2 regions of the Thauera butanivorans genome follow, and region 1 is predicted to be linked to the other one. Evidence: predicted binding sites of a transcription regulator. Region 1 holds the regulator's gene; the other holds the start of a gene.
What was found. The regulator LexA, encoded in region 1, represses DNA repair genes until DNA is damaged. The targets are predictions, from matches to a motif close to ACTGTATNTANATACAGT.

Region 1 (6,995 bases):
TCGCGTACTGGCGGTAGGCCGGGCTGCGCAGCAGGTGCAGCAGCCCGCAGCCCAGCCCCAGCCAACTGACGATGGCGGTCGAGATGCCGCAGCCGGTGCCGCCGAGCGCGGACAGGCCGGCGAAGCCGAACAGGCCGTGGGTCAGCGCCCAGGCGAGCGGCACATGCACGCAGACGGCGATGAAGCTGATGACCATCAGCACCCGCGGTCGGCCGACCGCGTTGTTGAAGGCGTAGAAAGTGCGATAGAGCAGTACCGCCGGCAGGCCGAAGGCGGTGGCCCGCAGGTAGGCACCGGCGCCTTCGGCAATCTCGGGCGGCACGCGGGCGAACCGGAGCAGGGCATCCGGCTGGCCGAGCACCAGGCAGCCCGGCACGGCCAGCATCAGCGCCAGCCAGAAGCCCTGCTGCAGAGCCGGCCCGATCGCACCGCTGCGCCCGGCGCCGACATGGTGGGCGATCGTCGGCGCCACCGCCTGCAGGATGCCGACCAGCAGCATCACCACCGAGATGTACAGCCCGCTGCCGACCGCGACCGCGGCGAGGTCGGCCGTGCCGTAGCGGCCGGCGATCAGCGTGTCGGCGACCATCATGGACATCGACAGCAACTGCGCGACCAGCACCGGCCAGGCGTGGTGCAGCAACTGGCGGATGATGGGCGCTGCCGGCAGAGCTGCGGCCGCCGGTGTTGCCGGCGAGGTGGGACGGGCGGGGGTGGGCTTCAATCTTGCGCCGCGCTGCGGGGGAACAGGCGCGGGCGCCAGTAGCGCCAGGCGAGGAAACCGAACAGCACGGCCATGATCAGCCAGAAACCCACGCCCTGCCAGAAGGCGATCGGATCGGTGGCGAGGAAGTAGTCGCGCGGCGGCCGCACGAAGTGGATGCGGCCCTCGTACAGGCCGCGCCCGGCGGCGGCAATGGCGGCCAGCGCGGGCGAGAACCACACCAGCAGGCCGACTGCGACGATGGGTTTGTCGAGCGCGGCGCCGGTCGTGCGCCTGGGCAGGTAGACGCTGTCCACGCCGAACCAGACCGCCAGCAGGAAGCCGATGGCGGCCGCCAGCGGCGCGATCGCCAGCGCCGCGCCGAGCAGCGTGGCCGCGGCCATGAAAGGCAGGCCTTCGAGCGGCAGGATCCGGTCCCAGATCGGTTCGAGCCGGCTGAACAGCCACCACGAGATCGGCAGCGCGATGATGAAGGCGAGCAGGCTCCGTTTTGCACGGCGGCGGGCGGCGTCGCCCGGCAGTTCGGCAGGTATGTCGGGAGAGTGGGGGGAAGAGGAGGATGGCATGTCTGTTGTTGTCCGGCAGGCCGGGAAAAATGTGCCGGGGGAGTGTACTACGTTCGCAAGGCGCTTCCCGGCGCGGCGGCCGCGTCAGCCGAAGCAGCCGTGCAGGAACCAGCCGCCCGGCGAGGCGAGATCATGGAAAACCCAGCACAGGCTGCCGTCGGCACGGCGGGCGAGGTAGTAGTCGCGGCGGATGTCGCCTTCGTCCCACCAGCCGCTTTCGATGCGTTCGGCGTCGCCGATCAGCGCGTATTGCCGAAGGTCGATCGCTCGCGGCGCGGGGAGCAGCCACAGGGGGCGCAAGTTTCGGCTCGGAGAAGGCTTTGCCTGGCTGCTTCGGGACCGCTCCCCGCAGACTTGCCAGGCGGCTTCCGGGCGGTGGTCGGCGAGTGGCGCGAGGCGGCGCACGGCGCCGTCGCCGAGCCGTGCGCGCAGGCGGTCGAGCAACTGCAGCGCTTCGTTCCGGGCCTGGCCGGGAGAGCCGAACAGGTCGGTGGCATGCGCACCGCGGTCGAGCGGGTGCTCGGCTTCCAGGCGCAGGATGCAGATCTCGGCAGGCAGCACCTGCATGCCCAGGCGTTCGCGCGTGATCAGGGCGAGATGATCCGCGTCGTCCGAAGGATGGCCAAGCACGATGTCCAGCGGCGTTTCCCCGCTGCCTTCATGGACCAGCGACAGGCGGCAATGGTCGATGCCCGCATGCCTGGCCTGCAGCCAGGCCGACAGGCTGGCGAACAATCGGCGGGCGGCGAACAGCAGGGTTTCGCTGTGATGGGTCGGCGCCGGCAGCGCCAGTTCGTGCGAGAAGCGCGCGGGCGGCTCGAACCAGGGGCGAGGGTCGGGCTGTTCGCCGCGGGCGCGGGCGATCAGCAGGCCGACGGCCTGGGCCTGGCGACGGGCCAGGCCTGCTGCGGGCAATGCACGTACCACGCCGATGCTGCGGGCGCCGAGGCCGTCGAGCAGCTCGAGCGTGCTGGCGGAACAGGCCGTGGTGGCATGAGCGAGCATTTGAGGGAGAGCAGGGGCGCCGTCCGTGCCGCTGCCGAGGACGGACAGCGGCAGGCCGTCCAGCGCCTCGCGCCAGTCGATGCCGGCCGCGGGGTCCTGTCCGCAGGCGGCGAACCAGCAGGCGGCCAGCGGCGTGGGGGCGCAGGCGAGGCGGGCTTCGATGCCGAGCTGCAGCAGGCCTTCGCGAGCCTGCTGGCGGATCGCGTCCATACCGCCGAACAGGCGCAGGCTGGCACCGATCTCGAGCAGCACGGCGTCGGGCGGAGCAAGGCTGATACGCGGCGTGAAGCGCCCGGCCCAGCAGGCGATTTCGGCCAGCAGGGCGGCTTCGCGCGCGGTCTGGCGAGCTTGCAGCTGCAGCGCCGGCGCCATGGCCCGTGCGGCCGACAAGGCCTGGCCGGCAAAGACGCCCTGGGCGCGGGCGGCGCCGTTGGCGGCGAGGATGCGGTTACGGCGGCCGCTGTCGATCACGCCGAGCGGCGTGTCCTCGTCGGCCAGGCCGCGGGTGAAGACCTGCAGCGGCAGCTCCGGCAGCTTGATCGCGAGCCACGGCATGCTTGTTCAGCCGACGAGGGCGAGGCGCCGTGCCGTGCCGGCGCAGGCGTCGTTCGTCGCGGCGGTGTCGTCGCGCCAGCTCAGCAGCACAGGGCGCGCTGCAGGCGGGCCGCGCCGTTTCAGGATGTCGATGCGCAGCCCCCCGGTCGTGGGCGCCAGGGCCAGGCGCAACGGCGCGGGCGAGGCGTGGCGGGCCATGTCGCGCGTGCGGAACAGGAACAGCGGCGTGGCGCTTTCTTCGGCAGCCAGTTGCAGGCGGCGCAGCGCTGCGGTGTCGGGCCGCGCAAGCCAGGCCAGCACCAGGGCGCAGGCGCCGCTGGCCGTCGCCTGGCGGGCGGCCCACAAGGCTTCTGCCGCGCTGGCAGGCTGGATCAGCAGCAGGCGCTGCAGCGGCACGCCGGCAGCGGCCAGCGCCGGTGCGTAGGGCAGCAAGGGCGGCGCGATGCAGGCGATCCAGCGTTCGGCGCCGGCCTTGCGCATCAGCGGCAGCAGCAGGGACAGTTCGCCCACGCCGGGGTGTTCGGCCAGCAGTTCGATCAGTGCGCCGGCCGGCCAGCCGCCGCCGGGCAACTCCGCATCGAGCACAGGGAAGCCGGTGGGCAGGATGCCGCCGGGCGGCCGCGCCAGATGCGAGCCCTGCCAGACGAGGCCGGCGGGCAGGTTCTCGAGCAACTGGGCCACGGCGTGCTCCGCGTGATTCGTCGATGCGCGGCAGGCGCGGACAGGACGGGGAAAACTCAGTGATCCTGGCGGATCAGGCCGACCATGACGCCTTCGATGGCCAGCGGATCGCGCCGGGTGTCGACGACGATGGGTTCAAAGTCGGGGTTGGCGGGCAGCAGCTCGACCAGCGGCCCCTCGCGCTGCAGCGTCTTGACGGTGACTTCGTCTTCCAGCCGGGCGACGACGATCTGGCCGTTGCGCGCCTCGGGGCTGCGATGCACGGCGATCAGGTCGCCGTCGAGGATGCCGGCGTCGCGCATGCTCATGCCGCGCACGCGCAGCAGGTAGTCGGCGCGCGGCGAGAACAATGCGGGGTCGAGCTGGAGCCGGGTTTCGACGTGCTCCGCCGCCAGGATCGGGCTGCCGGCGGCAACGCGGCCGACCAGCGGCAGGCCCAGCGCTTCGGCCAGGCGGATGCCGCGCGCGCGGCCTTCTTCCAGCAGGATGGCGCCCTTGGCGGCGAGCGCGCGCAGATGGGTTTCGGCCGCATTGGGCGAGCGGAAGCCGAAGGCGGTGCAGACTTCGGCGCGGGTGGGAGGGCGGCCTTCGCCTTCGACGGTGGCGCGGATGAAATCGAGAATTTCCTGCTGGCGGGCGGTGAGGTTTTCGCTGCGGGCGTTCATTACAGCCTCCTTGTGGATGGCTGTAATTTTAAACAGTTGATGGAGAACGGCAAGCCTGGCCGGAGCGGCTTCAGGGAATCAGCACCGCCGCGCCCTGCAGCGCGCCGCGGCGCAGCCGCTCGAGGGCGTCGTTGGCGTCGGCCAGCGCGAAGCGTGTCACTTCGGTGCGCACCGGCACACGGGCGGCGAGGGCGAGGAATTCGTCGCCGTCGCGCCGGGTCAGGTTGGCGACCGACATGATGCGGCGTTCGCCCCACAGGATGTCGTAGGGAAAGGAGGGGATGTCGCTCATGTGGATGCCCGCGCAGACCACGCTGCCGCCCTTGCCCAGTGCCCGCAGCGCGGCCGGCACCAGTTCGCCCGCCGGGGCGAAGATGAGCGCGGCGTCCAGCGGCTGCGGCGGCAACTCGTCCGACGCGCCGGCCCAGCAGGCGCCGAGCGTCCGCGCAAAGTCGCGGCTGGCTGCGTCGTCGCGGCGGGTGAAGGCATGGACTTCGCGCCCCTGCCAGACGGCGACCTGGCAGATGATGTGTGCGGCCGCGCCGAAGCCGTAGATGCCCAGCCGCCGCGCGTCGCCGGCCATCGCCAGCGCCCGGTAGCCGATCAGGCCGGCGCACAGCAGCGGCGCGGCCGCGGCGGCATCGATCGTATCGTCGAGCGCAAAGCAGTAGCGCGCGTCGGCCAGGGTGAATTGCGCATAGCCGCCGTGGATCTGATAGCCGGTGAAGCGGGCTTCGTCGCACAGGTTCTCGCGCTGGCTGCCGCAGTAGCTGCAGTGGCCGCAGGTCCAGCCCAGCCAGGGCACGCCCATGCGCTGGCCGAGGCGGATGCCCTGCACGCCGCTGCCGATGGCGGCCACGCGGCCGACGATCTCGTGGCCGGGAATCATCGGCAGTACGGGGTCGGGCAGTTCGCCGTCGATCAGGTGCAGATCGGTGCGGCAGACGCCGCAGGCTTCGACTTCGAGCAGAACCTGGCCGGCCTGCGGCACGGGGCGCGGCAGTTCGACGGCCTTCAAGGGCTCGAAAGGACGTTCGAGCACCATCGCGCGCATGCGTTCCGGCAGGTTCGGGAGCATCTGCCCGGGCCGGGAGTCATGGTTCGTGGAGGACATCGTGTGTCTCCTTGGAATGCAGGTGTAGCGCGTTTCCGAGTCTTGCCCGATGCGGACAAGGAGATTTTCGGCCTCGCTTTCCTGCCGGGCAAGCATTCCAGGCGACGGAAAGGATCGGCAAGGGCGCTGCGGCAAGTTCGAACAGCGCGATCGCCGTCGCGGTGCTCCTACAAAAGCTGCCTGGACAAGGCCGCCGTGGCGATGCCGGCAGCAATCGCGGGCAGGGGCTTCTTCAGCAGCAACATCGTGGCGGCGGTGGCCAGCAGCGCCAGCCGCGCGCCACCGTCGCCATTCACCGCCAGTGGTGCCAGAAGCGCCACCAGTACCGAGCCGGACATGGCGCCGATGAACTGTTGGACCCTGCGGCCGATGGGGACGAAGGACATGACGAAAATCCCGCCCCAGCGGGTGGCCAGCGTCACCCCCGCCATGACCAGAATGATGATCAGCGTGCCGATGGCCGACGTTTCGATGCTCACGGCTTTTTCTCCATCCAGACTGCGCCCAGCACGCCGCCCGCCAATGCGCCCACGACGACATGGCTGTTTTCCGGCAGATACCAGTAGGCCAGCAGGGACGAGCAGGCCGCCGCCGTCCATATCGCGAACATGCGCAGGTTCTTCGGCCCGCTGATCGCCATCGCCAGCATGAAACAGCCCATCACCATGTCCAGCCCCAGGCTCACCGGGTCATGAATGGCATTGCCGAAATGGAGGCCCAGCCAGGAGCCCAGTATCCAGGCCAGCCAGAGGGCAATGCCGCCGCCCAGCAACAGCCCCATGCCCGATTCGCCACGGCCGAATGCTTGTATGGACATGGCCCAACTGGCGTCGGTGACGACGAGCATCACGCCGTAGCGCCTTGCGGGCGGCAGATGGCGAAGCCACGGATAAAGCGTGGCCCCCATCAGCAGGTGGCGGGCGTTGACGGCGAAGACAGTGATGGCCAGCGGGATCAACGGCACTTGCGCGCCCCACAAGTCCAGCGCGGCGAACTGCGAAGCGCCGGCAAAGACCAGCGTGCTCATGATGACGATCGAAGCGCCATCCAGTCCCGACTGCGTGGCTGCAAGCCCGAATGCCAGGCCAAAGATGACGACGAAAAGGGAAATGGGCAGCAACTGCTTGAAGCCAAGCCATACCTCGTGGCGATCAAGCGCGTATGCCGTTGCAGCCTTGCTTGTCAAAGTCCGGTCTCCTTCACCTGTAGCTGTCGCCGTTCCGAGCGAAAACATCGATTGCGTGCGATGGCCGGCGTGGCCGGAAGGGCATGCAGGCCGGAAGGATGCGCCAGACAGTAAATGACGAAAAGCGCATAATTCTGCTACCTACCATCCGTAAATCGAATACATGAAGGCGCCATGAATTACCCGGATCTGCAGGTCGATTGGCTCAAGTGCTTCGTCGCGGTGGTGGATGCCGGTTCGTTGTCCGGCGCCGCGCCGGAACTGCATCGCTCGCAGTCGGCGGCGAGCATGCAGCTCAAGAAGCTGGAGGCCGCGGTGGGGCGGCAACTGCTGGTGCGCGGCCCGCGGCAGCACCAGCTGACGCCCGACGGGCAAGTCCTGCTGGGTTACGCACGGCGTATCCTCGATCTGCACGCGGAGGCGCAGGCGGCCTTTCATGGCGAGGAGCTGGCAGGCCGTGTTCGACTCGGGGTTCCGGACGATTACGCCGCCACCTACC
Region 2 (6,995 bases), 630 kb from region 1:
CTTTCCGGCAAGACTATCGAATTTCCGCTCGCAACCGAATTGAATGCCAGCATTGCCAACGCCGCCACACCTATTGTTTTTTTCATTTTTTCATCCTTGACATGAGGAAGAAATCAATTCGACGGCAGCGCAAATCAGCTGCGGCAAATACGTGCTCATCCGCTTGTCAGCTCAGCAGCAGCTTGTCGTCATCCAGCACTTCGCCTCGCACCTTCTCGAACATTTCGAGCAGGTGATGCACGTCCATCCCTTCGCGCTCCTTGCCCGACACGTCGAGCACGACCCGCCCCTGGTGCAGCATCACGGTGCGCTGGCCGACGTCGAGCGCCTGGCGCATGCTGTGGGTCACCATCATCGTCGTCAGCTTGTGCTCGGCGACGATGCGCACCGTCAGTTCGAGCACGAAGGCGGCAGTGCGCGGGTCGAGCGCGGCGGTGTGCTCGTCCAGCAGCAACAGGCGCGAGGGCTGCAGCGCCGCCATCAGCAGGCTGACGGCCTGGCGCTGGCCGCCGGAGAGCAGGCCGATGCGGTCGGACAGGCGGTTTTCCAGGCCGAGGCCGAGCGTCGCGAGCTGGGCGCGGAACTCCTCGCGCAGCGCCGGCTTGACGGCGAAGGACAGGCCGCGGCGGCGGCCGCGCATCTTCGCCAGCGCCATGTTCTCTTCGATGGTCAGGTCTTCACAGGTGCCGGCCAGCGGGTCCTGGAACACGCGCGCCACGTGGCGCGCCCGCGCCCACACCGGCTGGCGCGTCATGTCGATGCCGTCGATCTCGATGCTGCCGCTGTCGACCTTCTGCTCGCCGGACACGGCATTCAGGAAGGTCGACTTGCCGGCGCCGTTCGAGCCGATCACGGTGACGAACTGCCCGGACGGAATCTCGAGCGACATGCCGCGCAAGGCCTGGGTCTCGATCGGCGTGCCGGGGTTGAAGGTCAGATGCAGATCCTGGGCTTTCAACATATTAGGCTCCCGCCGGGCCGCCCCAAGGGAGGCTTACGCCCCCCTGGGGGGCAGCGAACAAAGTGAGCGTGGGGGTCGTCATCTCAGTTTGCCTTCTTTCCGGACCAGTGCTGGCGCAGCCTGGGCACCACCAGCGCCACCGTCACCAGCAAGGCGGTGACGAGGTTGAGATCCTGCGCCTGCAGGCCGATGAAATCGGAATTGAGCGCCAGCGCGATGAAGAAGCGATAGACGATGGCACCGACGATCACCGCGATGGTCGCCAGATAGAGCTTGCGCGACGGCAGCAGGCTTTCGCCGACGATCACCGCCGCCAGGCCGATGACGATGGTGCCCACGCCCATCGAGATGTCCGCCCCACCCTGCGTCTGCGCGAACAGCGCACCCGCCAGCCCGACCAGCGCGTTCGACAGCGCCATGCCGGCCAGCACCGCCAGCCCGGTATTGACGCCCTGCGCCCGCGCCATGCGCGCGTTGGAGCCGGTGGCGCGGATCGCCAGGCCGCTCTGGGTGGCGAAAAAACCGTCCAGCAGCAGCTTCACCGCCAGCACCACGAAAACCAGCAGCAGCGGCCGGAACACGTAGTCCACCAGGGCCTCGGGCTGCAGGATGTTGAACACCGTCGGCTCCATGATCAGCGGCACGTTGGGCTTGCCCATGATGCGCAGGTTGATCGAGTACAGCGCGATCATCATCAGGATGCTGGCGAGCAGGTCCATGATCTTCAGCCGCACGTTGAGCCAGCCGGTGATCAGGCCGGCCACCGCGCCGGCAAGCATCGCCGCGACGGTGGCGGCGAAGGGATCGGTGCCGCTCGCGATCAGCGTGGCCGCAACCGCGCCGCCGAGCGGAAAGCTGCCATCGACGGTCAGGTCGGGAAAGCGCAGCAGGCGGAAGGAGATATAGACGCCGAGGGCGACGAGGCTGAAGATCAGCCCGATCTCCAGCGCCCCGAGCAAGGTGTAGAGAGACATGGGGAACGACCGTTGTCTGGAAGGCGACAGCAGGCGCCGCCGGCTGCGCGCCGGCGGCATGCCCGCCGCGAGGCTTACTGGATGACCTTGGCGGCGGATTTCACCAGCTCGTCGGACAGCGTGATGCCCTGCTTGCGCGCCGCTTCCGGATTGACGTGGAGTTCCAGCTTGGTACTCGTCTCGGAAGCGATGTCGCCCGGCTTCTCGCCCTTGAGGATGCGCGCGACGATCTTGCCGGTCTGCACGCCCAGCCCGCGGTAGTCCATGCCGTAGGCGGCCACCGCGCCGCGCGCGACGCTGTCGACGTCGGCCGCCACCAGCGGAATCTTGGCGTCCATGCCGACCTTGACCAGGGCCTCGTAGGCCGACACCACGTTGTTGTCGGTGCTGGTGTAGAACACGTCGGCCTTGCCGATCAGGCTGCGCGCGGCCGAACCGACGTCGACCGAGCGCGGCGCGGCGGCTTCGACCAGACTCATGCCATGCTTGGGCAGCGCTTCGCGCATCTGCTCGAGCACCACGATCGAATTCGCCTCGCCCGGATTGAAGACCATGCCGACACGCTTGGCATCGGGCGCAACACGCTTGATCAGGTCGATCTGCTTGTCCAGTTCGAGCGCGTCGGAAGCACCGGTGACGTTGGTGCCCGACGGCCCCATCGACGGCACCAGCTTGGCGGCGACCGGATCGGTCACGGCCGAATACACCAGCGGGATGTTCTTGGTCGCAGCGACGACGGCCTGCGCCGAAGGCGTGGCGATGGCGACGATGACATCGACGCGGTCGCCGACGAACTTGCGTGCGATCTGCGCCGCGGTGCCGGTGTTGCCCTGGGCGCTCTGATACTGCCACTTCAGGTTCTTGCCTTCCTCGAAGCCTTCCTCGGCCAGGCCTTGCTTGACCCCGTCACGCACCGCATCCAGCGCCGGGTGTTCGACGATCGCGGTGACGGCGACGGATTTCTGCTGGGCATGGGCCGGGGCCGCGATTGCGAAAGCCAGCGCCAGCGCACCGAACAGGACGTTGCGGGACTTGATGAAAGGCATTCAGGACTCCTCAGCGGCCGTCTCGGCCAGGAAAGTTGAGCAAGACTCGTCCCGCCGCAGCGGAACGAAACCCCCGGAGTCTACCGGGCATCGCTGCTTTAGGCGACTGCCGCAAGCCCTGAGCCGTGCAATCTCATGCGGACGGTGTGCCATTTTCTCCCGCTCCATCGCGGAAGACAGGCAACGGGATTGCGCTGTATGCTGTATTTTTTTACAGTCATTGCATGCTTCCCGACCATGCCGAACTCCACTGCCTCAGCAACTTCAGCTTCCAGCGCGGCGCCTCGCATCCCGAGGAACTCGTCGCCCAGGCGGCCGCCTTCGGCTATGCCGCGATCGCGATCACCGACGAATGTTCGCTGGCTGGCGTGGTGCGGGCCCACCGCGCGCTGCAGGCGCTGCCCGAACAAGGTCGGCCCGGGCTGATCATCGGCAGCGAACTGCAACTGGCCGACGGCCCCTGCATCGTGCTGCTGGCAAGCAAGCGCGCCGGCTACGGCCAGTTGTCGCGGCTCATCACCCGTGCCCGGCGCGGCGCCGGCAAGGGCGAATACCACCTTACGCGGGCGATGCTCGACGGCGCCTGCCCTGACTGCCTGGCCCTGCTGATCCCGGAGCCCGGCTTCCCGCCGCCGGATTTGCCCGCTCCGGCTTTTGCCGATCCGCCCTCCTTCAGCTCCTCGTCCGCCACCGCCGGACTGGAGGCCGATGCCGCCTGGCTCGCACGGCTTTTTCCCGGTCGCGCCTGGGTGGCGGTGACGGTACGGCTCGATGGCCGCGACCGGCAGCGCATCACCCGCCTGCGCCGCATCGCCCGGGACGCCGGCATCCCGGCCGTGGCCACCAGCGGCGCGCTGATGCACGATGCCGCCCGCCGTCCGCTGGCCGACGTGATGACCGCGCTGCGGCTGCACTGCAGCGTGGCCGAAGCCGGCCTGGCACTCGCCCCCAATGCCGAACGCCGGCTGCACGACCGTGCCACGCTCGCCAGCCGCTACCCGCCCGCCTTGCTCGCCGAAACCCTGGCTGTGGCCGCGCGCTGCAGTTTCAGCCTCGACGAGTTGCGCTACGAATACCCGGCCGAACTCGTGCCCGACGGCGAAACCCCCGCCACCTGGCTGCGCCGCCTGGTGGAAGGCGGCCTGAGCTGGCGCTATGACGGACAGCATGCGACCCGCTCCCGGCACAGCACCCCGAAAACCCGGCCCGCGCCGATGCAGGACGCGGCCGGACGCGAAGCGGCGCCCATCCGTGTCGCCGCGCCCGCACCCACGGCCGCCCCGCCCCTGCCCGCTGCCGACCCCGCGCCGCCCGCCGTGCGCAAGCAGATCGAATACGAACTGGCGCTGATCGCCGAGCTCGGCTACGAGCCCTACTTCCTCACCGTGCACGACATCGTCCGCTTCGCCCGCAGCGCCGGCATCCTGTGCCAGGGGCGGGGTTCCGCGGCCAACTCCGCGGTGTGCTGGGCGCTGGGCATCACCGAAGTCGATCCGGGGCTCGGCATCATGCTGGTCGAGCGCTTCATCTCGCGCGAACGCAAGGAACCGCCCGACATCGACGTCGACTTCGAGCACGACCGGCGCGAGGAGGTCATCCAGTACGTCTACCGCAAGTACGGCCGCGAACGCGCCGCGCTTGCCGCCACCGTCATCACCTACCGCGCCCGCAGCGCGCTGCGCGACGTCGGCCGCGCCCTCGGCCTGGGCGAGGCGCAGGTCGATCGCCTGACGCGCGAGCACCACTGGTTCGACGGCCGCCGCGTGCGGCGCGAACGCCTCGCCGCCGCCGGCCTCGATCCCGACAGCCCGATCAGCCGCCGGCTGGCCACGCTCACCGAGGAACTGATCGGCTTCCCGCGCCACCTGTCGCAGCACGTCGGCGGCTTCGTCATCGCCCGCGGCCGGCTCGACGAACTGGTGCCGGTGGAAAACGCCGCGATGCCCGAACGCACCGTCATCCAGTGGGACAAGGACGATCTCGACGCCGTCGGGCTGATGAAGATCGACGTGCTCGCGCTCGGCATGCTGTCGGCGCTGCGCCGCGGACTGGCGCTGGTGTCGGCCTGGCGCGGCCAGCCGCTGAGCCTGGCCAGCATCGAGCGCGAGCGGCCGGAAGTCTATGAAATGCTGTCGCGCGCAGATGCGGTCGGCGTGTTCCAGGTCGAGTCGCGCGCGCAGATGAGCATGCTGCCGCGCCTCAAGCCGCAGCGTTTCTACGACCTGGTGGTGCAGGTCGCCATCGTGCGCCCCGGCCCGATCCAGGGCGGCATGGTCCGCCCCTATCTGCACGCGCGCGAACGCGCCGCACGCGGCGAAAACCCGCTGGAAGAGGTGCGTGCCGAAATCCATGGCGCGCTGGCGCGCACGCTGGGCGTGCCGATCTTCCAGGAGCAGGTGATGCAGCTTGCCGTGGTCGCGGCCGGCTTCAGCGGCGGCGAAGCCGACCAGCTACGGCGTTCGATGGCGACCTGGCGGCGCAAGGGCGAACTCGAACGCTACCGGGAAAAGCTGCTGCAGGGCCTCGCCCGCAACGGCTACGACGCCGGCTTCGCCCAGCGCCTGAGCCAGCAGATCGAAGGCTTCGGCGAATACGGCTTCCCCGAATCCCACGCCGCCAGCTTCGCGCTGCTGGTCTATGCCTCGGCCTGGCTGAAGCGCTTCGAACCGGCCGCTTTCCTTGCCGCGCTGCTGGACAGCCAGCCGATGGGCTTCTACGCCCCTTCGCAACTGATCCAGGATGCCCGCCGCCACGGCGTCGAAGTACGCCCGGCCGACGTCACCGCCAGCACCTGGGAATGCACGCTCGAAGCAGCGGCGGCCGCCACCGCCGGCACGGCTCCGGCCGGGAACACCGCCCCCCGCGACGGCAAACCGTCCCAGGAGGCGCAGCCCTTGTCCGTGCCTCCCCAACCCGCCGTGCGCCTCGGCCTGCGCATGATCCACGGCCTGGGGCAGGACACCGCGCTGCGCATCGCCGCCGCCCGGCGCCAGCGCGCCTTTGCCGACACCCAGGATCTCGCCGTCCGCGCCGGGCTGGATGCCGGCGAACTGCGCGTGCTGACCGCGGGCGGCGCGCTCGCCATGCTGGCCGGCCACCGCCGCCAGGCGCTGTGGCAGGCCAGCGGCGCCGCGCCCCTGCCCGGCCTGCTGGCCACGGCGTCCGGCGGCGATGCCGGTGCCACGCTCGCCGCACCGGCCGCCGGCGAAGACCTGCTCGCCGACTATGCCCGCCTCGGCTTCACGCTGGGCCGCCACCCCCTGTGTTTCGCGCGCGGCGAACTCGCCCGGCTGCACTTCATCACCGCCGCCGGCATCGCCGCCGCCCCCGACCGCATGCTCGCCCGCGGCGCCGGCCTCGTCACCTGCCGCCAGCGCCCCGGCACGGCCAAGGGCACGCTGTTCATCACGCTGGAAGACGAAACCGGCCTGGTCAACGTCATCGTCCGCCCCGAACTCCTCGAACGCCAGCGCCGCATCCTGCTCGGCGCCCACCTGCTCGGCGTCTATGGCCAGGTCAGCCGCCAGGGCCAGGTCGTGCATCTGGTGGCGAACCGGGTGGTGGACCACTCCGGCATGCTGCGGGGCCTGGTGGCAAGGAGCCGGGATTTTCACTGAAGCCTGGCAGCGGCCATTGCCGTTCTGCCCGCCGTGGTATGCCCACCGCCGTCCAGCCAGGGCAATCCAGGCTCACCCGCAAACGGCCGGCACCGGGTCAGCGCCCGGACGCACCGATCGCACCGATCGCACCGATCGCGCCGATCGCCCACTCGACCAGTTCGCCCGCCACCGTCGCCGACGCCTGGCCGAAGCTGTCCACCACCTGCGGTACTTCGGCATCCCCGGGACGGTGGCGCGCCTCGAACTGGCGCGATGCGAGGATGCGGCGGCCGTCGCGCTGCACCAGGCGGACATCCAGCCTGACCACCACTTCGGGCGCGCCGTCGCGGTATTCGGTCTGGAAGGCCAGCAGGTCGCTGGCGATCTCGTAGTCGGCCTGCAGCCGGACTTCGTC

Region 2: a site for LexA is predicted at 3,182-3,199, ahead of ACNQFN_RS09085 (error-prone DNA polymerase). Genes of this name have one in related genera too.

What each region holds. Positions count from the first base shown of each region.
Region 1 covers NZ_CP183038.1:2,500,411-2,507,405, forward strand. The annotation lists gene ACNQFN_RS12225 (MATE family efflux transporter) at 1-724, opposite strand, end outside; gene ACNQFN_RS12230 (hypothetical protein) at 721-1,290, opposite strand; gene ACNQFN_RS12235 (Y-family DNA polymerase) at 1,375-2,850, opposite strand; gene imuA (translesion DNA synthesis-associated protein ImuA) at 2,857-3,531, opposite strand; gene lexA (transcriptional repressor LexA) at 3,588-4,196, opposite strand; gene ACNQFN_RS12250 (zinc-dependent alcohol dehydrogenase family protein) at 4,267-5,310, opposite strand; gene ACNQFN_RS12255 (AzlD family protein) at 5,478-5,789, opposite strand; gene ACNQFN_RS12260 (AzlC family ABC transporter permease) at 5,786-6,496, opposite strand; gene ACNQFN_RS12265 (LysR family transcriptional regulator) at 6,671-6,995, shown strand, end outside.
Region 2 covers NZ_CP183038.1:1,875,124-1,882,118, reverse strand. The annotation lists gene ACNQFN_RS09105 (Rap1a/Tai family immunity protein) at 1-86, opposite strand, end outside; gene ACNQFN_RS09100 (ABC transporter ATP-binding protein) at 167-961, opposite strand; gene ACNQFN_RS09095 (ABC transporter permease) at 1,045-1,935, opposite strand; gene ACNQFN_RS09090 (ABC transporter substrate-binding protein) at 2,010-2,981, opposite strand; gene ACNQFN_RS09085 (error-prone DNA polymerase) at 3,206-6,598, shown strand; gene ACNQFN_RS09080 (ABC-type transport auxiliary lipoprotein family protein) at 6,696-6,995, opposite strand, start outside.